Regions from separate parts of the Streptomyces sp. BL1 genome, predicted to be linked through region 4. Evidence: riboswitches for the same ligand, from Rfam matches in the RefSeq annotation. Region 4 holds a riboswitch; each other region holds the start of a gene.

Region 1 (7,219 bases), 1.0 Mb from region 4:
AAGGCGGCCACCGACGGGACCGTCACCACCCAGTTCGATGTGTCCTTCGGCAACATGATGAAGGTCAAGTCGGACGACGGCACCGAGACCTGGTACTGCCACCTGAGCAGCACCAAGATCCGTTCCGGTGAGGTGAAGGCCGGCGACGTGATCGGCTACTCCGGCACCACGGGCAACTCCACAGGCCCGCACCTGCACTTCGAGTACCACCCCGGCGGCGGGGACGCCGCCGACCCGCTGCCCTGGCTGCGCAGCAAGGGCCTGAACCCGGGGTGAGCCCCGGGCCCCGACGCCCGAACGCCCCCGGCCGACAGCCCCAAGTCCCAGGCGTAAGCCGACAGCCGTAGCCCGCAACCGACAGCCGACAGCCGCGCCAACGGCTGCCGACTGCCGTACGGCAGCTACAGCTTCTGCACCGGCGCGTACCGCAGCAGCAGCCGCTTGGGCTTCTCGCCGCCGAAGTCGATCGTCGCCTCCGCCGCGTCGCCGCTGCCCTTCACCGCGACCACGGTGCCCAGCCCGAAACTGTCGTGCGTCACCCGGTCCCCGGCTGTCAGGGAGACGACCGGCCGGTCCGAAGTCCGCCGCGTCGCGAAGCCGCTCGGGCCGCCGCGGCCCCGGCTGCCCGGGGACGAGAGCCCCGCGCCGATGCCGCCGCCCGTGCTGACGGAGACGCCCGGTGCCGCGCCCTTCCCCGTGCGCTTCCACTCGACGTGCGAGTCGGGGATCTCCTCCAGGAAGCGGGACGGCGGGTTGTACTGCGGCTGGCCCCAGGCGCTGCGCATGCCGGAGCGGGTCAGATACAGCCGCTCCCGGGCGCGGGTGATGCCCACGTACGCGAGCCGCCGCTCCTCCTCCAGCTCCTTGGTGTTCCCCAGGGCGCGCATGTGCGGGAAGACGCCGTCCTCCATGCCGGTCAGGAACACCACGGGGAACTCCAGCCCCTTGGCCGTGTGCAGCGTCATCAGCGTGACGACTCCGGCCTCCTCGCCTTCCTCGCCCTCCGCCTCGTCGGGGATCTGGTCGGAGTCGGCGACGAGCGCGACCTGCTCCAGGAAGTCGGCCAGCGTGCCCGGCTCGTCCTCGGCACGCTCCTGCTCGAACTCGAGGGCGACGGCGGCGAGTTCCTGCAGGTTCTCGATGCGGGTCTCGTCCTGCGGGTCGGTGGAGGCCTGGAGCTCGGCCAGATAGCCGGTCTGCTCCATCACCGCCTCCAGGACGGTGGCAGGGCCTGCGCCCGACTCGACGATGGTGCGCAGTTCGTCCATCAGCACGTTGAACTTCCGCACCGCGTTCGCCGAACGGGCCGCCATGCCGTACGCCTCGTCGACCCGGATGAGCGCCTGCGGGAACGTGATCTTCTCGCGGGAGGACAGCGCCTCGATCATCGCCTCGGCGCGGTCCCCGATGCCGCGCTTGGGCACGTTGAGGATGCGCCGCATCGAGACGGAGTCCTCCGGGTTGGCCAGCACCCGCAAGTAGGCCAGCACGTCCCGGACTTCGCGCCGCTCGTAGAAGCGGACACCGCCGACGACCTTGTACGGCAGGCCGACCCGGATCAGCACCTCTTCGAAGACACGGGACTGCGCGTTCGTACGGTAGAAGATCGCGACGTCCGAGGCCTTGGCCTCGCCGCCGTCCGTGAGCCGGTCGATCTCGTCGGCGATGAACTGCGCCTCGTCGTGCTCCGTGTCCGCGACGTAGCCGGTGATCCGCGGGCCGTCCCCGGCGCGGGTCCACAGGTTCTTCGGGCGGCGGTTCTCGTTCCGCTCGATGACGGCGTTGGCGGCGCTCAGAATCGTCTGCGTGGAGCGGTAGTTCTGCTCCAGCAGGATGGTCGTCGCGTCCGGGTAGTCCTCCTCGAACTGCAGGATGTTGCGGATGGTGGCACCGCGGAAGGCGTAGATCGACTGGTCGGCGTCGCCGACGACGCACAGTTCCGCCGGGTCGTCCCCGCCGCCGACGAGCTCCCGCACCAGCGCGTACTGCGCGTGGTTGGTGTCCTGGTACTCATCCACGAGGACGTGCCGGAAGCGCCGCCGGTAGTGCTCCGCCACGTCCGGGAAGGCGCGCAGCAGATTCACCGTCGTCATGATGATGTCGTCGAAGTCCAGGGCGTTGGCCTCGCGCAGCCGCGCCTGGTACATCGCGTACGCCTCGGCGAGGGTCTTCTCGAAGCCGTCGCTGGCCTGCCCCGCGAAGTCCTCCTCGTCGACCAGTTCGTTCTTGAGGTTGGACACCTTCGCGCTGAACGACTTGGGCGGGAAGCGCTTCGGATCGAGGTCGAGATCCCGGCACACCAGCGCCATCAGCCGCTTCGAGTCGGCCGCGTCGTAGATCGAGAACGACGAGGTGAAACCGAGCTTCTTGGACTCCCGGCGCAGGATGCGCACGCACGCGCTGTGGAACGTCGACACCCACATCGCCTGCCCGCGCGGGCCCACCAGCTCCTCGACGCGCTCCTTCATCTCGCCCGCGGCCTTGTTGGTGAAGGTGATCGCGAGGATCTGGCCGGGGTGGACGCCGCGGGCGCCCAGCAGATACGCGATGCGGTGGGTGAGCACGCGGGTCTTGCCGGAGCCGGCGCCGGCGACGATGAGCAGCGGCGAGCCGGTGTGCACGACGGCGTCGCGCTGCGGCTCGTTCATCCCGTCCAGCAGCGCGGCCGTGTCCACGACGGTGCGCGGGGCGCCGTCCCGGTGGTACGGCTCGCGGGCACCGGAACCGAAGGTGCCGCCGAAGAGGTCGTCGGGCGCCGCGTCCGGTCCCTCCGGGTCCGGAGGAGGCGGCGGCTCCTCCTCGGCCGGGGGTTCCAGGTGCGCGAGGTGACTGTCGTCGAAGAGGCTGCTCATCGTCGTACGAGTCTAGGCGCCCGCACCGACACCCTTGCCCTCCGCACGGAAACTGCGCACAGCTGTCCGCTTCCGCACCGCCCCGCCGCTGCTCACCTGCGAGGCAACGAAAAGATAACGGACGAATCGCTCACAGCCTTCACATGGGCCACACGACTTCGCTACCGTGCCGTCTCTGGGCAGTCCGCACCGTTCGCCGGCGACCGCGCCGGCACGGACCGCCCCCGCCGAGTCCGGCCGCCGTGCCGGAGCCGGGGACCCACCGCGTACGCACGTACTGCAGGGGTGAATCGGAGCGCGCGCACCGCGCGATGCGCTCCGTAGGGCCGCTTTCCGACGCCCGAACCCGACAGCTAACCCGGTAGGCGGAGCACGGAAGGAGTCGCCGGCCTTGGCGTCCCACCGCAAGCCGCGCACCCGCATATTGCAGTCCGCCGCGACGAAGCGCGGAGCCATCGGAGTCACCACCGCCGCGTTCGCCTCCGTCACTCTGCTCTCGCAGAGCGCGAGCGCCGCACCCGACGACGGCGGTGCCAGACCGTCCGTGGAGTCGGTGAAGAAGAAGGTCGACCGGCTGTACCAGCAGGCCGGCGTCTCGACGCAGAAGTACAACGCGGCCAAGGAGCAGACGGCGGCGCAGCGTTCGAAGGTCGACTCGATGCTCGGCCAGGTCGCACAGCGGACCGAGAAGCTCAACGACGCGCGCAGGCTGCTCGGTTCGATCGCCGCCGCGCAGTACCGCACCGGCGGCATGTCGGACACGGCGACGCTGCTGCTCACGGAGAACCCGCAGAGCTTCTTCAAGCAGAAGCACATGATGGACCGGATGACCGGCCGCCAGAAGGAGGCCGTCGCCGACTTCGAGAAGCAGCAGCGGTCGGCCAGCACGAAGCGCGCCGAGGCGACCCGCCAGCTCGAATCGCTCACCTCCGCGCAGGACCAACTCCGGGACAGCAAGCGCGAGGTGCAGGGCAAACTGTCCGAGGCGCGCACGATGCTGTCGAAGCTGACCGCGCAGGAGAAGGCCCGGCTGGCCGCGCTGGAGCGCAAGAAGGAGGCCGAGGCGCAGCGCAAGGCCGCGGCCCGCGCGGAGCAGGAGCGCCGGCAGGCGGCCGAGGAGGAGCGGCAGCGCGAGGAGGGTTCGGGTTCCGGCTCGGACTCCGGCTCGTCGTCCGGTTCGGACTCCGGTTCCTCCGGCGGCACGTCGGACGGCGCGTACGCGACGAAGGCCGCGAAGGTGCTCGGCTTTGCGAAGGAACAGCTGGGCAAGCCGTACGTGTGGGGTGCGACGGGCCCGTCCTCGTACGACTGCTCGGGCCTCACCCAGGATGCCTGGAAGGCCGCCGGCATATCGCTGCCGCGCACCACGTGGGACCAGGTGAAGGTCGGCACGACGGTCTCCAAGTCCCAGCTGCAGCCGGGCGACTTGGTCTTCTTCTACGACGACATCAGCCACGTCGGGATCTACAGCGGCGGCGGCAAGATGATCCACGCGCCGAAGCCCGGCGCCAACGTGCGCTACGAGTCGATCGACTACATGCCGTTCCACTCGGCCGTCCGCCCCGGCTGACCTCCGGCTGCGCCGTCGCGGTTCCCCCACACCGCGACGGCGCCACGGCGTACGGCCCCGCGGTGGGGCGGTAACACGGCCTGCCGGGCAGGGGGCGCGGAATCCGCGCATCGATCGCCGAGTCACCGGAAGGCGACCGTGACCGTCGCGCCGCCGGTCCCCCTCCGCTCCCCGCCCCGCCGAAAACGGACAGTCGCGGTCAACGCCGGGCAGCGGCGCGGACCGTGGGGCTAGCGTCCTCGCCCAGGTGGCCGGGCCCCGCCCCTCGGGTACGTCCGGCCACCCCCGCCGAAGATCCGGCGGCGGTCCGTTCCCCCCTGTGCGGGCCGCCGCCGGGTTCCCCCTCGCGGGACGTACGACGCGAAGGAAGTGACGGCCGGACCATGGCCTCGCACCGCAAGTCCTCCCCCTCCCCCTCCCACCGCAGGCCCCGGCCGCCGCATCCGCTCACCGGCAACGCCGCGCGCGCCGCGCTCACCCTCACGCTCGCCGGGACGGCCGGCTCGTTCGCATTCGAAGGCTCGGGGCACGCGGATCCACAGCAGACCCCCGAGCAGATCGCCTCCCGTGTGGACGCGCTGCACCGCCAGGCCGAGCGCGCGACGGAACGCCACAACGCCGCCGAGGAGCGCTCCGAGGCGGCCGAGGACCGGCTCGAGGAGCTCCGCGACGAGACCGCCCGCGGCCGCTCCCGGCTCAACGCGGCGCGGGACACCCTGGGTTCGTACGCCACCGCGCAGTACCGCACCGCCGGCCTCGACCCGTCCCTGCAGGTCGCGCTCTCGTCCTCGCCTGACGACTATCTGGACCGGGCGGCCGTCACCGAGCGCGCCGGCGACCGGCAGTCGGCCACCGTACGGAAGATCGCCGCGCAGGCGCGGGAGGTGCGGCAGCTGCGCGACGAGGCCGCCGCGACGGAGCAGACCCTCCGGCACGCGACCGCCTCGGCCCGTGCGCACAAGCGGACGGTGAAGGACAAGCTCGCGGAGGCGGAGAAGCTGCTCGACCGGCTCTCGCCCGAGGACCGCGCGCGGGCGCTCGGTGAGGAGCCGCCCGCCGGCGCCCGCGCGTCCCGTTCGGACGGCGCGGACGGTTCAGGCGCGAGCGGTTCGGGCGCGGACGGTTCGGGCGCGGGCCGGGACGCCGTACGTCCCGGGCAGGCGGCGGGACGCGCCGTGCAGGCCGTCGACTTCGCGCGCGGCGTGCTGGGCAAGCCGTACGTCTGGGGCGCCACCGGCCCCGGCTCGTACGACTGCTCAGGCCTGACCCAGGCCGCGTGGAAGGCCGCCGGCGTCTCGCTGCCCCGCACGACGTACGCACAGATCGACGCCGGAAAGCGTGTCGCCCGGGGCCAACTCGCCCCTGGTGACCTGGTGTTCTTCTACGAGAGCGTCAGCCATGTGGGGCTCTACATCGGCGGCGGCAAGATGATCCACGCGCCCCGTCCCGGCACGCCGGTCCGGGTCGCGCCGATCGACGAGATGCCCTTCTCGGGCGCGATGCGTCCGGCCTGAGCACCGCGGCCGGGCCCCCGCCCGGTCCGGCGCGTGCCCGGTCCGACGCCCGCCCGGCCCTGGTCAGTTGACGTACGTACAGGTAGCTTCCGCTTCCGTACCGCGCTGCGATCAGGAGGAGCAGGCCCATGTCGTACCCCGCCGAACCCGCCCACCCGGCAGGCACCGCCCGCCCGGCCCCGATACCCCCGGAAGAGCTGCACTTCAGCCTGCCGCCCGAGAATCTCTCCCCGGCCGAGGAGCGGCAGCACCGCAAGGAGCGGCTGGCGGCGGCGCTGCGCGTGTTCGCCCGGTTCGGGTACGACGAGGGTGTGGCGGGCCATATCACCGCACGGGACCCGGAGTTCACCGACTGCTTCTGGGTGAACCCGTTCGGGGTGCCCTTCCAGCACGTGACGGTCAGCGATCTGCTGCTCGTCGACGAGCTGGGCCGGGTCCTCCAGGGGCGCCGGCACGTCAACCAGGCGGCGTTCGTCGTTCACTCACAAGTGCACCAGGCGCGCCCGGATGTCGTTGCCGTCGCACACAGCCACTCCACGCACGGGCGCGCGCTGTCCGCGCTCGGCGAGCTGCTCGACCCGCTCACGCAGGACGCGTGCGCCTTCTACGAGGACCACGCGCTGCTGAACGAGTACACCGGCGTCGCCGTCGACGAGCAGGAGGGCCGCCGCATCGCGTCGGCTCTCGGCCCGCACAAGGGGCTCATCCTGCGCAATCACGGCCTGTTGACGGTCGGCGACACGGTCGACTCGGCGGCGTGGTGGTTCCACCAGATGGAGCGCGCCTGCGAGATCCAGCTGTCCGCACGCGCTTCCGGCAAGCCCGTGCTGATCGACCACAGGAATGCCGTCACGACCCGCGAACAGCTCGGCAGCGATCTCGTCGCATGGATCAACTACCAGCCGCTGTACGCAGGAGTGACTCGTGAAGAACCGGACCTGCTGAGCTGACGCTTGCGGCCATAAGGCACAATCCCCCATCAGCGCTTGGTAGTTGAGAGGCGGGGTTGCACAGTGGCCGTCGATACGGCACGGGACGGCACGCGGGGCTCGGGCTGCGGCAGCGCGGGCAGCGCGCCGAACCCGGACAGTTCACACCATCCGGGCGGTACGCAGGACCGTCCCGGCACAGGCAGTACCGGCAGTACGCACTCGCCGCACTGTGCGAAGGGCGCGCTCCACGACTTCCACCTGCGCCGGGACGAACTGGCGGCCGGCAACGGCGTACCCGCAGCGCTCGCGCACTCCGCGAGCGCCTCCCGGCAGTGGATCTCCGACGAACTC
Region 2 (7,219 bases), 1.8 Mb from region 4:
GCCGGCGGCCGGTAGACGAGTGCGCCGAGCAGCACGGCCGCGCTGAGGAGCGAACCGAAGAAGTACCGGGGCGGCGCGCCCAGTTCCAGGACGACCGCGAGGACGATGAGCACCGGGGGCAGCCAGCGCATCCACGCCGGTGGCCACGCGGCGGGTCTCGCCTGTGTGAGGGCCCTGCCCGTACCCACCGATCGCGCTCCTTCGTGCGGCATTCCGATGCCCCGGACACCGGTCTCCGGCCGTCGCCGACCCGTCCTACCGGCCGGTCGTCTTGCCGGCTAGTCGTTCCAGTGGAACGTTCCGCGGCGCGGCCCGCGCGGCGGGAGCGGCCGGGGGCGGGGCGAATGGGGGAGGTCAACTGGCCGACCCGTACGGGACGGGCCAGATTGGTCGGGTGCCTCAGCACAGGGACAGCGGGAACAGAGGGAGCGGACTGGTGCGGGAGAGAGTGCCTGCCATAGGCAGGGACAAGCCGGTGTACGCCCGCTGGGTTCCGGCTCTGTTGATCGTCCTCGGCCTCCTCTGCAAAGCGGTCTCCGACAATCCCGCGATCACCGGAGCGCCCTTCTTCTCCGCCGCACCGCTGGTCGCCGCCCCCTTCTGCGGCATCCGCTGCACCGCCCTCACCGGCGTGGTCTCCTCGCTGTGCTTCGCGTACCTGCTGCTCGTCGACGTCGGAGCGGACGGTCTGTCCGCCGTCATGCGGACGCTGACGATCGTCACCGTCGGCGCGCTCGCCGTCTTCATCAACCGGGTGCTCAGCCGCGGCGACGCCGCGCTCGCCTCCGCGCGGGGCATCGCCGAAGCCGCGCAGCGCGCCGTTCTGCCGCTGCCGCCCGGCCGGATCGGGACGCTCGAGTTCGGGGCGCGCTACCAGGCGGCGCAGACCGACGCGCGGATCGGCGGGGACCTCTATGCCGTACAGGAAACCCCGTACGGGACGCGGATGCTGATCGGTGATGTACGGGGCAAGGGACTCGGCGCCGTGGAGGCCGTCGTCATCGTGATCGGCGCCTTCCGGGAGGCGGCCGAGCAGGAGTGGACGCTGGAGGGGCTGGCGGCGCGGCTGGAGGGGGCACTGCAGCGGGAGGGCCAACGGCGGCAGGGGCTGGACCAGTTCGAGGGGTTCACGACGGCGGTGCTGGCCGAACTGCCCGCCGGCCGGCCCGACACCCTGCGCATCGTCAACCGGGGCCACCCGGCCCCCCTGGTGCTGGACCCGGACGGGTCGGTGCGCTCCGTCGACCCCTCGGTCCACGCGCTGCCCCTGGGGATGCCGGAGCTGGGGCGGTGGCCGGACCACGCCGAGGAAGTCCGCTTCTCGCCCGGCGCCCAACTCCTCCTCTACACGGACGGCTTGTCGGAGGCCCGGTCCGCGGTCGACGGCGCCTTCTACGAGCCGGTGAAGCAGCTGGCGGGGCAGCGCTTCGGGACCGTGGACGCGCTGCTCGACGCCGTGATGGCGGACGTTCAGGCGTACACGGGCGGCGGCGGGACGACCGACGACATGGCGCTGCTCGCGGCACGGCGTACCGCTCAAGATCACATTGATCACGGGGCGAGTGCGAAGTCGTGGTGACGACGTGAAGGCCGGCGGCTGACGTGACGGCGTGTCAACGGGGCCGATGCCGCTCCGTGTTCGTCACTCTCCGCGAGTACGTGGCGCAAAACGCGTGATTCTGCGCCCCAATTGACCCTGTGTGAGGGAAAAGTGCCTGGCAAACCCGACTACAAATTCACCGGAACGGCTTGGAATCCGGGGCCCGGCTCTATTAACGTTCGATAACGCAGCGCGGTCGTCACTGCCGTCACGAGAGACGGCACCGTGCGCCGTCGCCGAATCCTGTAAGTGCGGCACCACGAGTCACAACTCGATAGCTACAGCACCGAGGGAACCGGGGAACCACCCCTTCTCAGCCGGGCGTCGACGATGCCGCCGGAGAAGGGTTCCTCAACGGCCGGACCCGTAAGGGCCGTCCGGAGAGGTCCGGGGTGAATCGGACGCCTTCTCCCACGAGGCGCCCGTAGGAGACCTTCCTGCTCCGAACCCGTCAGCTAACCCGGTAGGCGAGAAGGAAGGAAAGGAGAGCGCCACCCGTGGCGTCCATGAGGCATGCCCCCGAAGCCTCGCCCGTGAGCGAACCGCCCTTCGGCGGCCGCGAGTACGGCACCGAGCACGGCACCATCCACGGCGGTACTCACAGCGGTTCCTACGGGCCCGGTGGCGCGTACGGGTCCGGCGGCGGTGCGTACGGTCCGCAGGGCGGTGCGTACGAGCCGCAGGGCGGCGCGTACGGCACCCACGGCGGGCCGCGGCCCGCGTACGACGAGTACGGCAGCATGGCCGACCCCTACGGCCCCTCCCCGTACGGGACTTCACCCTCCGGCCCATCCCTGTCAGGGGAACCCCTGTCGGGGAACTCCCTCTCCGGGGACTCCCTTTCCGGGGACGCGCCCTCGGCCACCTCCGTCCTCCCCCGCGTGGCGTACGGACCGCCCGACGCGCGGGACGACAGCGAGCAGTGGGACGAGTGGAACCCCACCGAGGACTCCCTCCGCCCCGTCCGCGGCAGACACCGCGTGGGCAAGCAGCGCAGCGGCGGCATGGCCCGCAGCGGTGCCGTCCTCGGCGTCGGCATGATCGCCGCGGTCGGCGCGGGCGGCATGGCCACCGCCAAGGACAAGGCCCCGGCGCCCATTTCGATGCCGGACCTGGCCTCCGCGGCCGACAAGCTCCCCGGCGCCGACGAGATACCCGGCGTCGACAAGCTGATGGCAAGCGGCTCGGACGACGAGACCACCGTGGCCGCCGGCCGGCCCCTCACGCAGGCGGGCCTCACCGACGGCGACACCGAGGCCGGCCGTACCGACGCGGGCGAGGCGCTCCGCTCCCGCATCCTCGCGCAGGCCGACCAGCAGCAGAACGAGGCCGACGCGCAGGCCCGCGAGGCCGCGGCGCAGCAGGCCGCGAAGGCCGCAGCGGAGAAGGCGGCCGCGCACGCCAAGGCCGAACGCAAGGCGGAGGCCGAGAAGCAGCGCAAGATCGAGGAGGAGAAGCAGCGCAAGGCGGAGGCCGCCCGACTCGCCAAGCTGGCCCGCTCCTTCACCGTCCCGGTCTCCAACTACACGCTCTCCGAGGGCTTCGGCGCCTCCGGCGGCATGTGGCAGTCCACCCACTCGGGCCAGGACTTCGCCTCCCCTACGGGCACCCCCGTGAAGGCCATCCACACCGGCACCATCAAGGAAGCGGGCTGGGCGGGCTCGTTCGGCTACCGCATCGTGCTGGAGCTGGACGACGGTACGGAGCTGTGGTTCTGCCACCTCTCGTCGATGAACAAGTCGGCGGGCGAGAAGGTGAACACCGGCGACGTCATCGGCCGGGTCGGCTCCACCGGCAACTCCTCGGGCCCGCACCTGCACGTGGAGGTCCACCCGGGCGGCGGCGACGCGGTCGACCCACTGGCCTGGCTGCGGGGGAAGGGCCTCAGCGTCTGAGGGGCGGGGGCTTGGGGGCTTGGGGGTCTCTGGATCTCCGGGGCCTTCCGGGACCTTCGGGGGCCTTCGGTTCCTTCGGGGCTTGGGGCTTTGTGGTCTTGAGGGCTTCGGGGCCGGCCGGTTGTGGTCGGTCCCGGGCCGCCGGCTCCGGGCGGCGGGTCTGGCCTGCCGGGCCCGGTCCGCCGGGCCCGGCAGGGCTTCTGGTCCGGTCCGCAGGACCCGGCCCCGGGCTCGTGGTCCGGTCCGCCGGACTCGGCGGCGGGGCTCGTGGTCCGGTCCGCCGGACTCGGGGCTCCTGGGCCGGCCCGCTCTCTACTTCCGTCCTGCGCCTCGGGGTTCGGCGGGCGGTGCGCGGGTACCCCGGCCTCTTCGTACCGGAGCACGGCCCCCGTACCGCAGATGTCACGTCACCGGCCACCACGCAGGTGACGTGGGCACGCCGCCGCCCCGGCCCGCCGGCGGAACCGCCCGGTCAACGCACCATCCGACCTGCGGACCTGCACGGCGGTACACCAAGGAGGGGACGGGGCGGCGGCGAACGGGGGCCCTGCCGTAGGGGCGCCCTCCCGTAGGGGCCAGGACCCGTACGGGCCGATCCCGTAGGGCAGGCGCCCGTACGGGGGTGGCCGCGGAGCCCGGCCCTCAGCCCGGCCCTTCATGACTGCGCCCCTCGGACTCACGTCCTCGGGATTCACGTCCTCGGGACTCACGTCCTCGGACTCACGTCCCTCATGACCCCGGCGGCTCTGGTGGCTCACCCCCCGACACCAGGGCCGCCGGTTTTCCGGTCCGGTGGGCGTTCCGAGGGGAGTTGTGGCCGGGACGGAGTTACGGTCGGGATCATGGCTTCTGACTCTCACTCCCACTCCGCGGAGGACCGGCGCCCTCTCGGCACGCTGGCCGTCTCCCCGCTCTCCCTCGGCGGCAACGTCTTCGGCTGGACCGCGGACGAACCGACCTCGTTCGCCGTACTCGACGCGTACCTCGCCGCCGGCGGCAATTTCATCGACACGGCCGACGTCTACTCGGCCTGGGTGGACGGCAATTCGGGCGGCGAGTCCGAGACCGTCATCGGCAACTGGCTGGCCGAGCGCGGCAGCACCGTACGCGAGCAGGTCGTCCTCGCGACGAAGGTCGGCGCGCTGCCCCCGAACAAGGGCCTCTCCGCACCGGCCATCAAGGCCGGCGTCGAGGACTCGCTGCGGCGGCTGCGTACGGACTACATCGACCTGTACTACACGCACTTCGACGACGAGAGCGTCGAGGTCTCGGAGATCATCACCGCTCTGGACGAGCTGGTGAAGGAGGGCAAGGTCCGCGAGATCGCGGCCTCCAACATCACCCCGGCCCGCCTCCAGGCCTCCCTCGACTTCAGCTCCCGCGAGGGCCTCGCCCGCTACGTCGCGCTGCAGCCGCACTACAACCTGATGTCGCGCGACACCTACGAGGGTGAGCTCGAACAGCTCGCGGCGCGGGAGGGGTTGGGCGTCATGCCGTACTACGCGCTGGCGTCCGGCTTCCTGACCGGCAAGTACCGTCCCGGGCAGCAGCCCGAGGGCGCGCGGGCCTCGCGTGTCGCGGACTACCTCGCGTCCGACCGTGGCCAGAAGGTCCTCCGGGCCCTGGAGGAGATCGCCCAGTCGCGGGACGCGTCCCCCGCCACCATCGCCCTCGCCTGGCTCGCGGCCCAGCCCACGGTCACAGCCCCCATCGCCAGCGCCCGCAAGGTCGACCAACTCCCAGCCCTGCTCGCGGCAGCCGACACGCCCCTGACGGAAGCCGAGGTCGCGAGTCTGACGGTCGCGTCGGCGTAGCAGGGCCGTTGTCGGTGGTGCGTCGTACTGTTCGTTGAACGAACGGTACGACGCACGACGGGGCGGGGGCCATGCCCGGACGGACCACGGCAGATCTCGACGCGATCGCCGGACTCGCCCGCTGCCAACGCGGCCTGGCGACCCGTACGCAGCTGGAGGCAGCGGGGCTCAGTTCCACGTCGGTCACCCGGCGATGTCGTGCCGGCGGCCCCTGGCAGCGCCTGCTGCCGGGGGTCTTCCTGCTCCAGACGGGCCCGCCCGACCCGGCACAACGGGCGCTCGCCGCCGCGCTGTTCGCGTCGGGGTCGGGGTCGGGGGCCGGCTCGGGGTCGGTGTCAGGGTCCGGATCGGGGCCGCTGCGTCCCGGCGCCGTACCCGGTGCGCTCGTCACCGGCGAGGCCGCGCTGGCTCTGCGCGGGCTGCGGAGCGGGCGCGATGCGGTGGAGACGGTGCCGGTGCTCGTCCCCGTGGGGCGGGGCGCAAAATGTCAGGGGTACGTACGGCGGGTCCGTACGAAACGGTGGCCGTCCTGGTGGGGCTGGCCCGACGGTGTGCCCTGCACCCTTCCGGCCCGGGCCGCCGCGGATGCCGCGGCGCGCTGGGAGGGGCTGCCCGACGCCTTGCGGGCGCAGCTCGCCGCGGCGGTGCAACGGCGGGGCGGGTGCACCGTGGGGGAGTTGGTGACGGAGCTGCGGGAGGGGCGGCTGCTGCGGTTGCCCCTGGTGCGCGGGGCGGCGGAGGAGCTCGTGGCCGGGGTGCGTTCCGTGGCCGAGGGGGACGCCCGCGGGGTGCTGCGGGGCGCCGGAGTGCCCGAGCCCCTGTGGAACGCGGACCTGGTGACGGGGGACGGGCGGTGGATCGCGCGGCCCGACGCGTACTGGCCGGATCACGGCGTCGTGCTCGAAGTGGACTCCGCGGAGCACCACTTCGAGCGTGACGCCTGGCAGTCCACCCAGGCCCGGCGGCTGCGCATCGAGGAACACGGCCTGCGCGTGATCACGGTCACTCCACAGACGGTGCGCGAGGATCCGGCGCAGCTCGTCCGTACGGTCCGTGCCGCGCTGCGGGCCGGGGCACCTGCTCCGGGCGTACGGGTCAGCGGCGCTGGATGTGCCCGTACACCCGCTCCACGTTGATCCGCGCGACGAGCCGGCGGTCCGCGACCATCGCGGCGCGGTACTCGTCCCAGTCGGGGTGATCGCCGCGGATCAGGCTGTAGACCTCGACCAGTTCGTCGACGGTCGCGTCGCCCGGGTCCTGCGCGACGGGCGTCAGCTCGGTGTTCCCCTCGGCGACCGCCCACGACCAGCCGTCCTTGCTGGTGACGTAGAAGCTGGTCCGCGGATCCCGGGCGAGGTTCCGCGCCTTGGCACGGTCCGCGGTGATCGACACACGGACGAGGCGCTTCTGCGGCGAGTAGATGTAGTTGACATTCGACAGCTGCGGCCGGCCGTCGCGCTTGAGGGTGACCAACACCCCCAGGTCGTACCGGGTCAGCATCCTCGACAACGCGGCGTCGTCCACGGCAACTCCTCTCAGGAGACCAACGCCCCTGATCGTACGTAACCCGGACCCCGAGATGATCCCTGCCCGGGGCATACGCCGGAGCGCCCCGCCCTTACGGGCTCAGCCGTCCCCTACGGGTTCAGCCCCCTTACGGGTTCAGCCGCGGAGCCGCCCCTCGCGCAGGGCTCCGACGAACCCGGCCCAGCTGTGTGACGAGAACGCGAGCTCGGCTCCGTACGGATCCTTGCTGTCCCGTACGGGAACCCGGCCGGGTATGCCGACGGCGACCTCGACACACTCTCCGCCGTCACCGTTGCTGTAGCTGCTCTTGCGCCACACGGCGTCAGTCAGCTCACTGGTGGTGGTCATTTCGGTAGTCCTCTGCCACGGTCTCGATCATGGTC
Region 3 (7,219 bases), 3.0 Mb from region 4:
CGCGCTCGCGGGCCTGGCCGAGGAGCACCGGGCCACCGCCATGCCGGGCCGCACCCTGACCCAGCACGCGGTGCCCACCACCTTCGGGCTGAAGGCCGCGGGCTGGCGCAGCATGGTCCTCGACGCGCACGACCGGCTGACCGACGTACGGGCCGCGCTCCCCGCCCAACTGGGCGGCGCGGCGGGCACGCTGGCCGCGTTCGGCGCCCACGCGCGGGCCGCCGGGGAAGCGGCCACGGCGGCCGGGGACGCCCCGGCCGAGGACACCGGCATCGCGCTGCTGCGCGCGTACGCGCGGGAAACCGGCCTGGCCGAACCCGAGTTGCCGTGGCACACCCTGCGCACTCCCGTGGCCGGTCTCGGCTCCGCGCTCGCCTTCGTCTGCGGCGCGCTCGGCAAGCCGGCCGCCGACGTCCTCGTGCTGTCCCGTACGGAGGTCGGCGAGGTCGGCGAGGGAAGCGGCGGCGGCTCCTCCGCCATGCCGCACAAGAGCAACCCCGTACGGGCCACGCTCATTTCCTCCGCCGCGCGGCAGGCCCCGGCGCTCGCCGCCACCCTCCAGCAGTCCCTCGCCGCCGAGGACGAACGCCCCGGCGGCGCCTGGCACGCCGAGTGGCAGCCGCTGCGCGAACTGCTCCGCCTCGCCGGAGGAGCCGCCCGCGCCGCGGCCGAACTCGCGCAGGGGCTCCAGGTGTTCCCCTACCGCATGGAGGAACACCTCGCGCTGACCGAGGGGCTCATCGTCAGCGAACGCATCGCCGCCGAACTCGGCCCGCTGCTCGGCAGGGCCCGCGCCAAGGACCTGCTCACCAGCGCGTCCCGGACCGCCCGCGACGAGGGCATCGCCCTCGACGAGGCCCTGGAGGAGGCCGAGCCCGAACTCCGCTCCCTGCTCGGCAAGGAGCGGCTGCGCGAACTCACCGACCCCGCGCGGTACGTGGGCAGCGCCCCCGTCCTCACCGACCGCGCGCTGCGCCGCACCCCACGCGCCCCGCATTCCGCACAGCCCGCCCGGCCCGCACCGCCCGCGGCGGGACACGACGGCTGACCCGACACCCACGCATCGGAGACCACCCACGATGGCCGGCACCGCCGCACCCCTCCCCCACCACCGCCTGGACGGCCCCGCCGACGGCACCCCGCTGATCCTCGGCCCGTCCCTCGGCACCTCCCTCGCCCTCTGGGAACCCCAGCTGCCCGCGCTCACCCGCGCCCACCGGGTGCTGCGCTGGGACCTTCCGGGGCACGGGAGTTCACCCTCCGGCGTGCTCCCCACCGACGGCTCGGCGACCGTCGGCGACCTCGCCGCGCAGGTACTGCGGCTGGCCGACGCGCAGGGCTGGGACCGGTTCGCGTACGCCGGGGTGTCCCTCGGCGGTGCCGTCGGCCTGTACCTCGCGGCGCACCACCCGGAGCGGGTCGCGTCGCTGGCCGTCGTCTGCTCCTCGGCCCGGTTCGGCGACCCGGACACCTGGCGGGCGCGTGCCGCGTCCGTGCGGGCCGACGGCACCGAGGCCATGGTCGCCAGCCGGCCCGGCACGTGGTTCGCGCCGGGCTTCGAGAAGACGGAGCGCGGCGCGGCCCTGATCGAGGACCTGCGGGCCGTCGACGCGGAGGGGTACGCGGCCTGCTGCGAGGCGCTCGCCGCGTACGACCTGCGGGGCGAACTGTCCCGCATCGGGGCGCCGGTCCTCGTCGTGGCGGGCCGCGACGACCCCGCGACGCCGCCGTCGCACGCGCGGGAGATCGCGGACGGCATCCCCGGCGCGGCCCTCACGGAGCTCCCCGGCGCGGCGCACCTCGCCGGCGCGGAACGTCCCGAGGCGGTCACCGCCGCGCTGCTGGCCCACTTCGGCGACGCGTCCGCGCCCGCGGACGACGGCGCGCGGCACCGTGCGGGCATGGAGGTACGACGGGCCGTGCTCGGCGACGCGCACGTGGACCGCGCGGTGTCCCGCACCACCGAATTCACCGCCCGCTTCCAGGACTTCATCACCCGCTACGCGTGGGGCGAGATCTGGACGGGCGACGCTCTGGACCGCAAGCAGCGCAGCTGCGTGACGCTCACCGCGCTGGTGGCGCACGGCCACTACAGCGAGCTGGCGATGCACGTACGCGCGGCCCTGCGCAACGGCCTCACCCGCGACCAGATCGGCGACGTCCTCCTCCAGTCCGCGGTCTACTGCGGCGTCCCGGCAGCCAACTCGGCCTTCGCCACAGCCCAAAAGGTCTTCGACGACCTCGACGGGTAATCCGGCGAAAGCGGGGGCAATGCCCCCCGCTTCTTGGGCGCGGGCGCGGGGCGCGTACTGCCCAACCGGCGTGTTCGCGATTACGCTGGCCGCATGGGCTGGACCGCGCGCAACATCCCCCCGCAGGCCGACCGCACCGTCGTCGTGACCGGAGCCAACAGCGGCCTCGGCTACATCACGTCCCGGGAGCTCGCGCGCCGCGGCGCGCGCGTCGTTCTCGCCTGCCGCAGCACGGAGCGCGGCGAGGACGCCGCGGCGCGGCTGCGGCGCGAAGTCCCGGAGGCGGACGTGGAGTTCCGCCCGCTCGACCTCGCCGACCTGGCGTCGGTCCGCGCGTTCGCGGACTCCCTCCCGTACGACCGCGTGGACACGCTGGTGAACAACGCGGGCCTGATGGCCGTTCCGTACGCCCGCACGGCGGACGGTTTCGAGATGCAGTTCGGGGTGAATCACCTCGGCCATTTCGCCCTCACGGGGCTGCTGCTGGAGCGGCTGCTGGCCGCGCCCGGCGCCCGTGTCGTGACGGTGTCCAGCCTCATGCACCTGCTGGCCAACATCGACATGGGCGACCTCAACAGCGAGCGCCGCTACCGCCGCTGGACGGCCTACGGCGCCTCCAAGACGGCGAACCTGCTCTTCGTGCACGAACTCGCCCGCCGCGCGGGCCGCAAGGGCCTGGACCTGACGGCCACCGCCGCACACCCCGGGTACTCGGCGACCGAATTGCAGACGAAGGGCGCGCGGATGGCGGGCCGCCCGTTCACCGAGCGGGTGATGCAGGCGGGCAACAGCCTGGTCGCCTCCTCGGCGCAGCTGGGCGCGGCGCCCGTGCTGTACGCGGCGACGGAGCCCGGGCTGCCCGGCGACTCCTTCGCGGGGCCGCGCATCCTCGGCGTCCGCGGCGGTCCCGCCCCCTCGTGGCGCGCACCGTGGACCCTCAACGACACGGCGGGCGAACGGCTGTGGGCCGCGTCCGAGCACCTCACCGGGGTCGGCTACGGCGCGCTCTGAGCCCGGCCCCCGCCGGCCGGGCCCGGCCGGCACGTGTGACGTGGCATACAGCCCGTCGTGACCCGTGCGCTACGGTGGCGCGCATGAACGAGAGGCCCGCTGTCCGCGTACTGGTCGTCGACGACGACTTCATGGTCGCGCGGCTGCACAGCACTCTCGTCGAGCGCGTCCCGGGCTTCACCGTCGCGGGCGTCGCGCACAACGGCACCGAGGCCCTCTCGCTCTTCCGTGAACTGCAGCCGGATCTGGTCCTGTTGGACATCTATCTGCCCGACGTTCCCGGCCTGGAGGTGCTGCGCGGCCTGCGCGGCGACGGCGCCCCCGAGGACGGCCCGGACGTGCTGGTGGTCACCGCCGCCCGGGACGCGGAGACCGTACGGGGCGCCCAGCGCGGCGGGGCGGTGCAGTACATCATCAAGCCGTTCGAACCGCAGCTGCTCCAGGAGCGGCTGCGGCGGTACGCGGAGCGGCGCCGCGAGCTGGCCTCGCTGTCCGCTCCGGGCCAGGACGACGTGGACCGGATCTTCGCCGGCTCGCAGAACGCCGGCCAGGACGCCGGCGGACACCGCAGGCCGCTGCCGAAAGGGCTGACGGAACAGACCTCCGAACTGGTGCGGGCCACGCTCGACGCGTGCCAGGACGGGGCGGGGGTGTCGGCCTCGGAGTGCGCGGAGCGCAGCGGCCTGTCCCGGGTGAGCGCCCGCCGCTATCTGGAGCACTTCGTGGCCACGGGCAGTGCCCGGGTCACGCTGCGGTACGGCACGACGGGCCGGCCGGAGCGCCGCTATCACCCGGACGGCGCGGCTTCTTCTTCCCCTTCGGCCTCCTCCCCGGACACAGCGGTGCCCGGCACCGGCCGTACGGACTGACCTTTTCCGCCCCTGCAGAAACCCTCCCGGATTTCACGGATTTCTGGAAAGTACGGCGCGTCGTACTGCCGCCGCTCTCCGGGGAACTGGCGCCGGATCAGCCATCCGTGACGGCAGTCACTTTCCCTCCCGCGCGTGCTGATCGTTTTCCGCATTGATCTTCCCCCGAATGCCGTACGCCACAAGATCGAATCTTGTAATTCAGTGACCCAAACCACAGGAACTCGGTGAGTCGGGTCACAAGAACGGCCGCCGTTTCCGCCATTGTTCGGCGTTCATGTCAGACGGGCCTCCTCAACTCCCCACACGGCAACGGGAGTTGGCGGGTAGATCAACTCCGGCCACGGAATGTAGGGGATCTGTACACGTGCCCTGATCTGTCCAGTTCCTTGTGATGGCGAATTTCGTCTGCTTACTGTTCATGCCGCCACCGCACGTCCCATGCGGCGGCTCCGTGACCGGGACGCCTAATCCTGCCGCCCGGTCTCGCGGATACACACGACTCACAGGGCGGCAGGAGCGGGGGAACCAGGTAAGTGCCGTGCCCGCACCCGATCGGTGCAGGCAACGGCTTGGGGTGAAGCCATCCCGTGGAAAGCGTCAAGGAGCGCTTTCACGAATGGCCGGGCATCTCCAGCCCGAATCCGACAGCTCACCTCGCAGGCGCAGGAGAGGAACGAAGAAGCTTTATGGCCACTATCTCTGAGCGCGCTCGCAACAGCCGTCAGCAGACCCGCCGCATGGCCCGTATCTCGCTGGCGCTGACCGCCGGCGGCGCGGGCATCGCGCTTCCGCTGCTCGGCGCGGGCAATGCCCAGGCCGCGCCGGTGAGCACGTGGGACAAGGTCGCCCAGTGCGAGTCCGGCGGCGACTGGTCCATCAACACGGGCAACGGTTACTCGGGCGGTCTGCAGTTCGACTCGCAGACCTGGCAGGCCCACGGCGGTACGAAGTACGCGCCGAGCGCCGGCGAGGCCAGCAAGGAACAGCAGATCAAGATTGCCGAGAAGGTGCTGGCCGAGCAGGGCCCCAGCGCCTGGCCGAACTGCGGCCCCAAGGCCGGTCTGAGCCAGAACAGCGGTGAGCCGCAGTTCTCCTCCGACAAGTCCTCGCAGCAGCAGGACCAGCAGAAGTCCCAGCAGCAGAGCGACGCGAAGCCGCAGCAGCAGGAGAAGCCGCAGCAGCAGAAGTCCGAGCCCAAGCAGGACTACACCCCGCAGAACGCCGGCACGACCGCGTACAAGGTCGTCACCGGTGACACGCTCGGCAAGATCGCCGACGCGAAGGGCGTCCAGGGCGGCTGGCAGAAGCTGTACCAGGACAACAAGCAGACCATCGGCAAGGACGCCAACGTCATCTTCCCGGGTCAGAAGCTCGACCTGAAGGGCGGCTCCGGTGACTCCGGCGCCACCCCGCAGGGCGGCGCCTCGCAGCAGGCCCCGTCTGCCGCGGACAAGGCCGACCAGGCGAAGAAGGCCGCCGAGAAGGCCGAGCAGCAGGCCCAGCAGAAGGCCTCCGCCGCCAAGAGCGCCCAGGGCGACTACGTGAAGCCCGTGAACAGCCAGACCAGCACGCCCTACAAGGCGTCCGGCGGCAGCTGGTCCAGCGGCAGCCACACCGGTGTCGACTTCACCGCCGACTCCGGTACGCCGGTGAAGGCCGTCACCAACGGCACCGTCGTGAAGACCGGCAACGGCGGCGCCTACGGCAACGAGGTCGTCATCAAGGGCGAGGACGGCAAGTACACCCAGTACGGCCACCTCACCTCGGCCACCGTGCAGGCCGGCCAGAAGGTCGGCGCCGGCGACCAGATCGCCGTCTCCGGCAACACCGGCAACACCACCGGCCCGCACCTGCACTTCGAGGTCCGCACCGGCCCCGAGTACGGCAGCGACATCGACCCGGTCGCCTACATGCAGCAGCACGGCATCAACATCTGAGCCGTCTCGCAGCAGCCACACGGTGGCGCAAGGGTCTGAGCACCGGATGCCCGGCACTCCCTCAAGGGGTGCCGGGCATCCGGCCGTTGGGGCCCGCGCCACCCCGGAACAAAAACTGAGGGGGCGGCACCTCCGCACAAGGTGCCGCCCCCTCCGGGGCCCCGGGCCCGGCGCCGCCGGTGAGGGTGGTGCGCGGCGTGAGGGCCCGGAAGCCGGCGCGCTGAGCGCGCCCCGGGATGGTCAGTCGTCGTTGGCGGCGGCGCGCCCGGCCTCCAGTCGCGCCACGGGGATCCGGAACGGCGAGCAGGACACGTAGTCGAGCCCCACCTCGTGGAAGAAGTGCACCGAGTCGGGGTCGCCACCGTGTTCGCCGCACACGCCGAGCTTCAGGTCGGGCCGGGTGGCCCGGCCCGCCTCCGCGGCGTTCCGTACGAGCGCGCCGACGCCGTCCTTGTCGATGGTCTCGAACGGGGAGACGCCGAAGATGCCCTTCTCCAGGTAGGCGGTGAAGAAGCTGGCCTCCACGTCGTCCCGGCTGAAGCCCCACACGGTCTGGGTGAGGTCGTTCGTGCCGAAGGAGAAGAAGTCGGCGGACTCCGCGATCTGACCGGCCGTCAGCGCGGCCCGGGGCAGCTCGATCATGGTGCCGAGCGAGAGGCCCAGCTCCACCCCGTACTTCTGCTCGGTCTCCGCGATGACGGCCTCGGCCTCCTCGCGGACGATCTCCAGCTCCTGCACGGTGCCCACCAGCGGGATCATGATCTCCGCGCGGGGGTCGCCGTTGGCGGCCTTCCGCTCGGCGGCGGCCTCCGCGATGGCCCGTACCTGCATGCTGAACAGGCCCGGGATGACCAGCCCGAGGCGTACGCCGCGCAGGCCCAGCATCGGGTTCTGCTCGTGCAGCCGGTGCACGGCCTGGAGGAGCCGCAGGTCGTTCTCGTTGGCGTCCTCGCGGGACTCGGCGAGCGCGACGCGCACCGACAGCTCGGTGATGTCGGGCAGGAACTCGTGCAGCGGCGGGTCGAGGAGACGCACCGTCACGGGCAGCCCGTCCATCGACTCGAACAGCTCGACGAAGTCGCCCTTCTGCTGCGGCAGCAGCGCGTTCAGCGCCTCGTCGCGCTCCTCGCCGGTGTCGGCGAGGATG
Region 4 (7,219 bases):
CCCCGTTCAGTAGGCGGGCAGCCGCCGGGGGCCGAGGTCGGTGCGCGGCGGAGGCTCGGCGGCGCGGACCGTCGCACCGAGCACGGTGAGCCCCCGCGGCGCGACGACCACGGGTTCCAGGTCGACGGTGACGATCTCCGGGTGCTCGTCGAGCAGCCGGGAGACCCGCAGCAGCAGCTCCTCCAGCGCCGCCGTGTCGACCGGCTGGGCGCCGCGCCAGCCGAAGAGGATCGGCGCGGTCCGGATCGTCCGCACCAGGCTCGACGCGTCCCGGTCGGTGACCGGGACCAGGCGGTGCGCGGTGTCGCCGAGCAGTTCGGACGGCGGCCCGGCGAGGCCGAACGACAGTACGGCGCCGATCGCGGGGTCCACGGCGGCGCGGATCACGGTGTCGACGCCGCGCGGGGCCATCGGCTGGACGACGGGCCGCAGCTCCTCGGGGGTGCCCAGGGTCCGGGTCAGCTCGCCCCAGGCGCGCCGGAGTTCGTCCTCGCCCGCGATGTCGAGCCGCACCCCGCCGAGGTCGGCGCGGTGCCGCAGATGGGGCGCGGTGGTCTTCAGCGCGACCGGATAGCCGAGCCGGGCCGCGGCCTCCGCGGCCTCGTCGGGGGTGTGCGCGGGGCTGGTGCGCTGCACGGCGATGCCGTAGTGGCCCAGCAGCGCCGCGGTGTCGTCGGGGGTGAGGGGGTGGCTGCGGCGGCGCTCCCCGGTGGTGGCGGACACGGTGGTGGGCCGGTGCTCGCGCTGCCCCGCCGCCGGTACGGCGGACGTCTCCCCGCCGGCGGCCTTCTCGTCGCCGCCGTCGTCCCCGGAGTTTCCGGCGTCCCCGCGGGTGGCGCGGGCGAGGAGCTCCGACGCGGCCTGCTCGTCGATGTCGTCGAACTCCGGTACGCGGCCCGGGTGTTCCGCGTCCCGGCGCCAGCGTGCGTAGCCGACGGCCTCCGACAGGGCGCGCACCGCGCGTTCGGGCGCCGGGTAGGAGGGGATGCCGCGCCGGGCGAGGGCCGTGTCGAGGCCCTGGATGGCGAGGTGGACGACGGCGACGGGCTTCTCCCCCGAGGCCTCGCGCAGCGCGTCGGCGAGCTCTTCGAGCGGGGTGCTGCCCACCCACGGGATCACCGTCACGACGACGGCGTCCGTCCCGGGGTCGTCCTGGGCCGCGCGCAGCGCCGCGCGGAAGTCGTCGGGGCTGGCCGAGGTGGTGAGGTCGGTGACCGGTCCCGGGCGCAGGCCGAGCGCGAGGCAGGCGTCGTACGTGAGCAGGGACAGGGACTCGGTGTTGCCGAGGACGGCGACGCGCGGCCCGGCCGGGAGCGGCTGGCGGTCCAGCAGGGCGCCCACGTCGATGAGTTCGGTGACCGTGTCCACCATGATCACTCCGGCCTGGCGGAGCAGGGACGAGACGGTCGCGTCCGGAGTGTGGGACACCGGTGCCGCGTGGCCGGGCGGCGGCGCGCTCGCGCTGTGCCGGGCGCCCTTCACGACGACGACGGGCTTGCGTGCCGCGATCCGCTTCGCGAGCCGGGTGAACTTGCGCGGGTTGCCGATGGATTCGAGGTACATCAGCGCGACGTCGGTGTCCGGGTCGTCGTCCCAGTACTGCAGCAGGTCGTTGCCGGAGAGGTCCGCGCGGTTGCCCGCGGAGACGAAGGTGGACAGGCCCGTACCGCGCCGGTGCAGCCCGTCCAGGAGGGCGATGCCGATGGCCCCGGACTGGGTGAACAGCCCGGTGCGGCCGGGCTCCGGCACCTGCTGCGAGGGGGTCGCGTTGAGCCGTACCGCGGAGGAGGTGTTCATCAGCCCGAAGGCGTTCGGCCCGACGATCCGCATCCCGTACGAGCGGGCAAGACGCACCAGTTCGCGCTGCTCGTCGCGGCCGAAGCCCTCCGACAGCACGACGAGACCCTGCGCGCCGTGCTCGCCGCACTCCCGCACCACGCCGGTGACCTGCGCGGCCGGCACGGCCACCACGGCGAGGTCGACGGGCTCCGGCAGTTCGGCGACGGAGCGGTGCGCGAGCACCCCGTCGATCTCCGTACGGCCTTCGGGGAGGCGGCTGTTGACGGCGTACGTGTCCCCGGTGAAGCCCGCCGTACGGAGGCTCTCCAGCACGGCGCGGCCGGTGCCGCCCGGGCTGCGGCTCGCGCCGATCACGACGACCGAGCGGGGGGCGAGCAGCCGCTGGACGGAGTGCCCCTCGGCCCGCTGTTCGCGGGCGTGCATCACGGCGAGGGAGCGCTCGGTGGGCTCCAGATCCAGCGTCAGATGGACGGAGCCGTCCTCGAAGCTGCGCCGCTGGGAGTATCCGGCGTCCGTGAAGACTTTGATCATCTTGTTGTTGGCCGGCAGCACTTCGGCGCCGAACCTGCGGATGCCGCGCTCCCGCGCGACGGCGGCGATGTGTTCGAGGAGCGCGGACGCGACGCCGCGGCCCTGCTGGTCGTCGCGGACGAGGAAGGCCACCTCGGCCTCGTCGGCGGGGTACGTCGCCGAGCGTCCCGTGGAGTCGATCCGGTCGTAGCGGACGGTGGCGATGAACTCGCCGCCGACGGTGGCCGCCAGCCCCACCCGGTCGACGTAGTCGTGGTGGGTGAAGCGGTGCACGTCGCGGTCGGACAGCCGCGGGTAGGGAGCGAAGAAGCGGTAGTACTTCGACTCGTCGGAGACCCGCTCGTAGAAGTCGGTGAGCCGCTGTGCGTCGGCCGTCGTGATGGGCCGGATCCGGGCCGTTCCGCCGTCGCGCAGTACGACGTCGGCCTCCCAGTGCGTGGGGTACGCGCGTTCCGCCGGGGACTGCATGGGGTCAGGTTAGGCCCTGATGAGCGAGGTGACAGCGGGGCGGACAGGCCCGGTCCAGGTGGGCACAGGCGTTCTGCTCGGCCCGTGCAAGACTGGTTTGGACAACCGTCACCACAGCAACAACCCGAAGGGCTACACCATGGTTGAGCGCCGCGTCTCCGTCGGCTGGGCCGAGGGCCTGCACGCCCGCCCCGCCTCGATCTTCTGCCGCGCCGCTGCCGCCGCCGGCGTCCCGGTCACCGTGAAGAAGGGCGACGACGGCAACGCCGTGAACGCCGCCTCCATGCTCGGCGTCCTGGGTCTCGGCGCGGAGGGCGGCGACGAGATCGTGCTGGCTTCCGAGGCGGATGACGCGGACGCCGCGCTCGACCGTCTGGCGAAGCTGGTCGCCGAGGGCCTCGAGGAGCTCCCGGAAACGGTCTGATTCCGGAAACCACTTCCGGACAACCGGACTTCCGGTTCCGTGCACAACAGGCGGAGGGAATTCACGCAGGCGCAGCCCGTGAATTCCCTCCGTTCTTTGTATACGGGGAGTGTTAAATGCGGTCGCGCGCCGTATTGACGCCAGGTTTCGTTCCGCTCACCGCCGCTTTCCCCGGCGGCCTGCGCAACCGGTGCAGCACAGCGGAACGTTCGACGTGCTGGGCCGTCAGCACCCTGGCGCGGTCCGCGTCGCCGCGCACCACCGCGTCCGTGATCGCCCCGTACTCCTGCCAGACGGCGGTGGCCCGCAGCGGCAGGTCGACCGCGTACATCCAGGCGATCTTGCGGCGGACCTGCGTGAGCAGCCCGGTGAGCCCGGGACTGCCGGACGCCTGCGCCAGCGTCTCGTGGAACCAGTCCTCCAGGGCCCGCAGGTCGGAGAGGTGCCCGGAGTCCACCCGCTGCTGACCCAGCCTCACCAGGCCGCGCAGCACCTTGAGATGGGCCTGCGTACGGCGCTGCGCGGCGCGGGCCGCGCCGAGCGGCTCCAGCAGCGCGCGGATGTCGAGCAGGTCGGCCGCCTCCCGCTCGGTGGGCTCGGCGACGCACGCGCCCGCGTGCCGGCGGGTCGCAACGAAGCCCTCGGACTCCAGGGTGCGCAGCGCCTCGCGGACCGGGACCCGGGAGACGCCGTACCGCCGGGCGAGGAGTTCCTCCGTGAGCCGGGCACCGGGTGGGAATGTTCCGCCGACGATATCGTCGCGGATTGCCGTGCAGAGTCCGCGTTCACGCACACTCGGAGACCCGGTATTTCCCATGCACAGAACTGTATGGCAACCGCGTCGAATTTCCGACGGAGTGCGTACCGCTCAGGTAAATACGGCGTGAAAAGAACCCCCGGCCGTTGTTCCGGCCGGGGGTTCCTGTGCTGCGTTGTACTGCTGGACGACGGAGCGTCAGAGGGTGACGCCCTGCGAGCGCAGGTACGCCACGGGGTCGATGTCCGAGCCGTAGTCCGGACCCGTGCGGATCTCGAAGTGCAGGTGCGGACCAGTGGTGTTGCCGGTGTTGCCGGAGAGCGCGATCTGCTGGCCGGCGGTGACCGACTGGCCGACGGAGACGCCGATGGACGACAGGTGGCCGTACTGGCTGTAGTGGCCGTCCTTGTGCTTGATGACGACGTTGTTGCCGTACGCGCCGCCGTTGCCGGCCTCCACGACCTCGCCCGCCGCGACGGACTTCACCTGGGTGCCGATGCCGGCGTGGAAGTCGACGCCGGTGTGCGAACCGGAGGACCACAGACCGCTGGACGCCGAGTACGGGGTGGACAGCTGCGGGTGCCCGACGGGCGCCACGTAGCCGTTGAGCTTGGCGCGCTTGGCCTCGGCGGCGCGGGCCGCCTTCTCCTTGGCCTCGCGCTCCTTCTTCGCCTTCTCGGCCGCGGCCTTGCGCTTCGCCTCGTCGGCCTTCTGCTTGGCCTCCTTGGCCTGCTGCTTCGCCTCGGCGGCGGCCTTCTTGGCCGCGGCCTCGACCTCCGCCTTCTCGGCGGCGGTCTGCTGTACGTCGGCCTGGTGGGCGACGGCGTCGGCGACGCGGCCGTCCACGTCGAAGGCCTGGGTGAGGCCGGTGTCGCCCGAGGGGGCGGTGGAGGGGCCGTCGGCGAAGGCCGGGGAGGCGACGGTACCGACGACGCCGACTGCGGCGAGGCCGGCTATGCCCGCGGCGCCCGCGGACACGCGACGGCGGGTCCGACTGGGCGCACGATGCTTACCGGTGGCACGGGTGAACGCCATGAGCTGGCGCAACTCCTTTCCTTCCGTCTCGCCTACCGGGTTAGCTGACGGGTTCGGAGCAGGAAGGTCTCCTACGGACACCTCCGTGCGGAGGCATCCGATTCACCCCAAGGGACGTGTGGGTCCCCGGCTCCCCTGGCTCGCGCCGTACGGGGACTCGGCGATCACTGCGCGTCGGCCGCGGGCGCGGTCACTTCTGACGAACAGCGGCAACGAAGCTAAATGGGACATCAATGAACCACCAAGCCGATCGGGCCGTTTGTTGGGCATGCCACACCCGACACCGGGGCACCAATGGGCAATTCAGACATACGGCGAACATGCTCCGGACAACGGCGAAGCCGGGCGGGAAGTCCCGCCCGGCTTCGTGGGTTTCGCGGCGTTCTGCCTGTCCTCAGCCTCCGGTGACGACCGTGACCTCTCCGATGCCCAGCTCCCTGACCGGCTCGGCGATCTGCGAGGCGTCACCGACGAGCACGGTGACGAGCCGGTCGGCGGGGAAGGCGCTGACCGCCGCCGCCGTGGCCTCGACGGTGCCGGTCTCGGCGAGGCGCGCGTACAGCTGCGCCTGGAAGTCGTCCGGCAGGTGCTGCTCGACCTGATCGGCCAGCGTGTCCGCGACGGCCGCCGCCGTCTCGTACTTCAGCGGGGCGACACCGACCAGGTTCTGCACGGCGACGTCGCGCTCCTCGTCCGTCAGCCCGCCCTCGGCGAGCGTGCGGAGCACCGTCCACAGGTCGGCCAGGGCGGGCCCGGTCACGTCGGTCGCCACGGAGCCGGAGACGGAGAGCAGCGCGGCGCCCGCGCCGTCCGGGGTGGAGCGCAGCACGTGGCTGAAGGCGCGCACGCCGTACGTGTAGCCCTTCTCCTCGCGCAGCACCCGGTCCAGACGGGACGTCAGGGTCCCGCCCAGGCAGTAGGTACCGAGGACCTGGGCCGGCCAGGCGCTGTCGTGCCGGTCGGGACCGATCCGGCCGATCCGCAGCTGGGTCTGCACCGCGCCGGGACGGTCCACGATGACGACCCGGCCGCGGTCGTCGGCGGTGACCGGGGGCACCGGGAGCGGCTCGGCGGTGGAGCCGGTCCACGCGCCGAGGGTGTCGGCCAGCGCCGCGTCCACGTCGGTGCCCGCGAGGTCGCCGACGACGACGGCGGTCGCGGTGGCGGGACGGACGTGCGCCTCGTAGAAGGCGCGGACGGCGGCGGCGTCGATCCGTGCCACGGACTCCTCGGTGCCCTGCCGGGGCCGGGACATCCGGGACTCGGCGGGGAACAGCTCCTTGGAGAGCTCCTTCGCGGCCCGGCGGGCCGGGTTGGCCAGCTCGTGCGGGATCTCGTCCAGCCGGTTGGCGACGAGGCGCTCGATCTCGCCGTCGGGGAAGGCGGGGGCGCGCAGCGCGTCGGCGAGCAGGCCCATCGCCTTGGGCAGCCGGGAGACCGGCACCTCCAGCGAGACCCGGACGCCCGGGTGGTCGGCGTACGCGTCGAGGGTGGCGCCGCAGCGCTCCAGCTCGGCGGCGAACTCCTCGGCCGTGTGCTTGTCGGTGCCCTCGGACAGCGCCCGCGCCATGATCGTGGCGACGCCGTCCAGGCCCTCCGGCTCCGCGTCCAGCGGCGCCTGCAGGCTGATCTCGACGGCGACGACCTGCTGGCCGGGGCGGTGACAGCGCAGCACGGTCAGCCCGTTGGCCAGCCGGCCGCGCTCGGGTGCCGGGAAGGCCCAGGGCTTCGGCTGCCCGCCGTGCGGCTGCGGGTGGAAGGTCATCTCGGGGGTGGGGGCGGCGGCGTCGCTCACTGGCCCGGCTCCTCGTTCTCGTCTGCGGCTGCTTCGGCGTCGGCGTGCTCGGTGGTCGGCTCGTACACCAGCGACGCGCGGTTGTCGGGGCGCAGCCGGGCCGCGGCGACGGCCTGCACCTCCTGTGCGGTGATCTCCAGGACGCGGCCGACCGCGCCCAGGGCCAGCTGCGGGTCGCCGAACAGCACGGCGTACCGGCAGAGTTCGTCGGCGCGGCCGCCGACCGTCGCGAGCCGGTCCAGCCACTCGCGCTCCAACTGCGCCTGCGCCCGCTCCATCTCCTCGGGCGTGGGCCCCTCTTCGGCGAACCGGCGCAGCTCGTCGTCGACGGCCGCCTCGATCGCGGACACCTCCACGCCGCCGGACGCCTTCACGTCGAGGAAGCCGAGCGAGGGCGCGCCGGCCAGCC

The links. A riboswitch is a leader RNA that binds a small molecule or an ion and turns the genes downstream of it on or off. The one in region 4 is predicted to bind cyclic di-AMP.
Region 1: another riboswitch for cyclic di-AMP. It lies ahead of AC3AGO_RS14780 (C40 family peptidase); the one in region 4 lies ahead of AC3AGO_RS10470 (M23 family metallopeptidase).
Region 2: another riboswitch for cyclic di-AMP. It lies ahead of AC3AGO_RS18575 (M23 family metallopeptidase); the one in region 4 lies ahead of AC3AGO_RS10470 (M23 family metallopeptidase).
Region 3: another riboswitch for cyclic di-AMP. It lies ahead of AC3AGO_RS23310 (transglycosylase family protein); the one in region 4 lies ahead of AC3AGO_RS10470 (M23 family metallopeptidase).

The regions. Positions count from the first base shown of each region.
Region 1 covers NZ_JBXYWZ010000002.1:3,369,871-3,377,089, forward strand. Annotated here, with positions in the region: gene AC3AGO_RS14770 (M23 family metallopeptidase) at 1-276, shown strand, start outside; gene pcrA (DNA helicase PcrA) at 402-2,852, opposite strand; cyclic di-AMP (ydaO/yuaA leader) riboswitch at 3,068-3,235, shown strand; gene AC3AGO_RS14780 (C40 family peptidase) at 3,244-4,422, shown strand; gene AC3AGO_RS14785 (NlpC/P60 family protein) at 4,806-5,936, shown strand; gene AC3AGO_RS14790 (class II aldolase/adducin family protein) at 6,065-6,886, shown strand; gene AC3AGO_RS14795 (hypothetical protein) at 6,950-7,219, shown strand, end outside.
Region 2 covers NZ_JBXYWZ010000002.1:4,201,517-4,208,735, forward strand. Annotated here, with positions in the region: gene AC3AGO_RS18565 (PP2C family protein-serine/threonine phosphatase) at 1-188, opposite strand, end outside; gene AC3AGO_RS18570 (PP2C family protein-serine/threonine phosphatase) at 437-1,579, shown strand; cyclic di-AMP (ydaO/yuaA leader) riboswitch at 1,867-2,084, shown strand; gene AC3AGO_RS18575 (M23 family metallopeptidase) at 2,341-3,495, shown strand; gene AC3AGO_RS18580 (aldo/keto reductase) at 4,338-5,309, shown strand; gene AC3AGO_RS18585 (hypothetical protein) at 5,381-6,445, shown strand; gene AC3AGO_RS18590 (PPOX class F420-dependent oxidoreductase) at 6,405-6,809, opposite strand; gene AC3AGO_RS18595 (DUF397 domain-containing protein) at 6,972-7,184, opposite strand; gene AC3AGO_RS18600 (helix-turn-helix domain-containing protein) at 7,168-7,219, opposite strand, start outside.
Region 3 covers NZ_JBXYWZ010000002.1:5,310,667-5,317,885, reverse strand. Annotated here, with positions in the region: gene pcaB (3-carboxy-cis,cis-muconate cycloisomerase) at 1-1,048, shown strand, start outside; gene pcaDC (bifunctional 3-oxoadipate enol-lactonase/4-carboxymuconolactone decarboxylase PcaDC) at 1,080-2,252, shown strand; gene AC3AGO_RS23320 (oxidoreductase) at 2,346-3,263, shown strand; gene AC3AGO_RS23315 (response regulator) at 3,347-4,132, shown strand; cyclic di-AMP (ydaO/yuaA leader) riboswitch at 4,618-4,813, shown strand; gene AC3AGO_RS23310 (transglycosylase family protein) at 4,822-6,072, shown strand; gene ppdK (pyruvate, phosphate dikinase) at 6,313-7,219, opposite strand, start outside.
Region 4 covers NZ_JBXYWZ010000002.1:2,359,196-2,366,414, forward strand. Annotated here, with positions in the region: gene AC3AGO_RS10455 (bifunctional acetate--CoA ligase family protein/GNAT family N-acetyltransferase) at 7-2,799, opposite strand; gene AC3AGO_RS10460 (HPr family phosphocarrier protein) at 2,939-3,223, shown strand; gene AC3AGO_RS10465 (GntR family transcriptional regulator) at 3,336-4,040, opposite strand; gene AC3AGO_RS10470 (M23 family metallopeptidase) at 4,179-5,015, opposite strand; cyclic di-AMP (ydaO/yuaA leader) riboswitch at 5,030-5,188, opposite strand; gene AC3AGO_RS10475 (M16 family metallopeptidase) at 5,410-6,780, opposite strand; gene AC3AGO_RS10480 (M16 family metallopeptidase) at 6,807-7,219, opposite strand, start outside.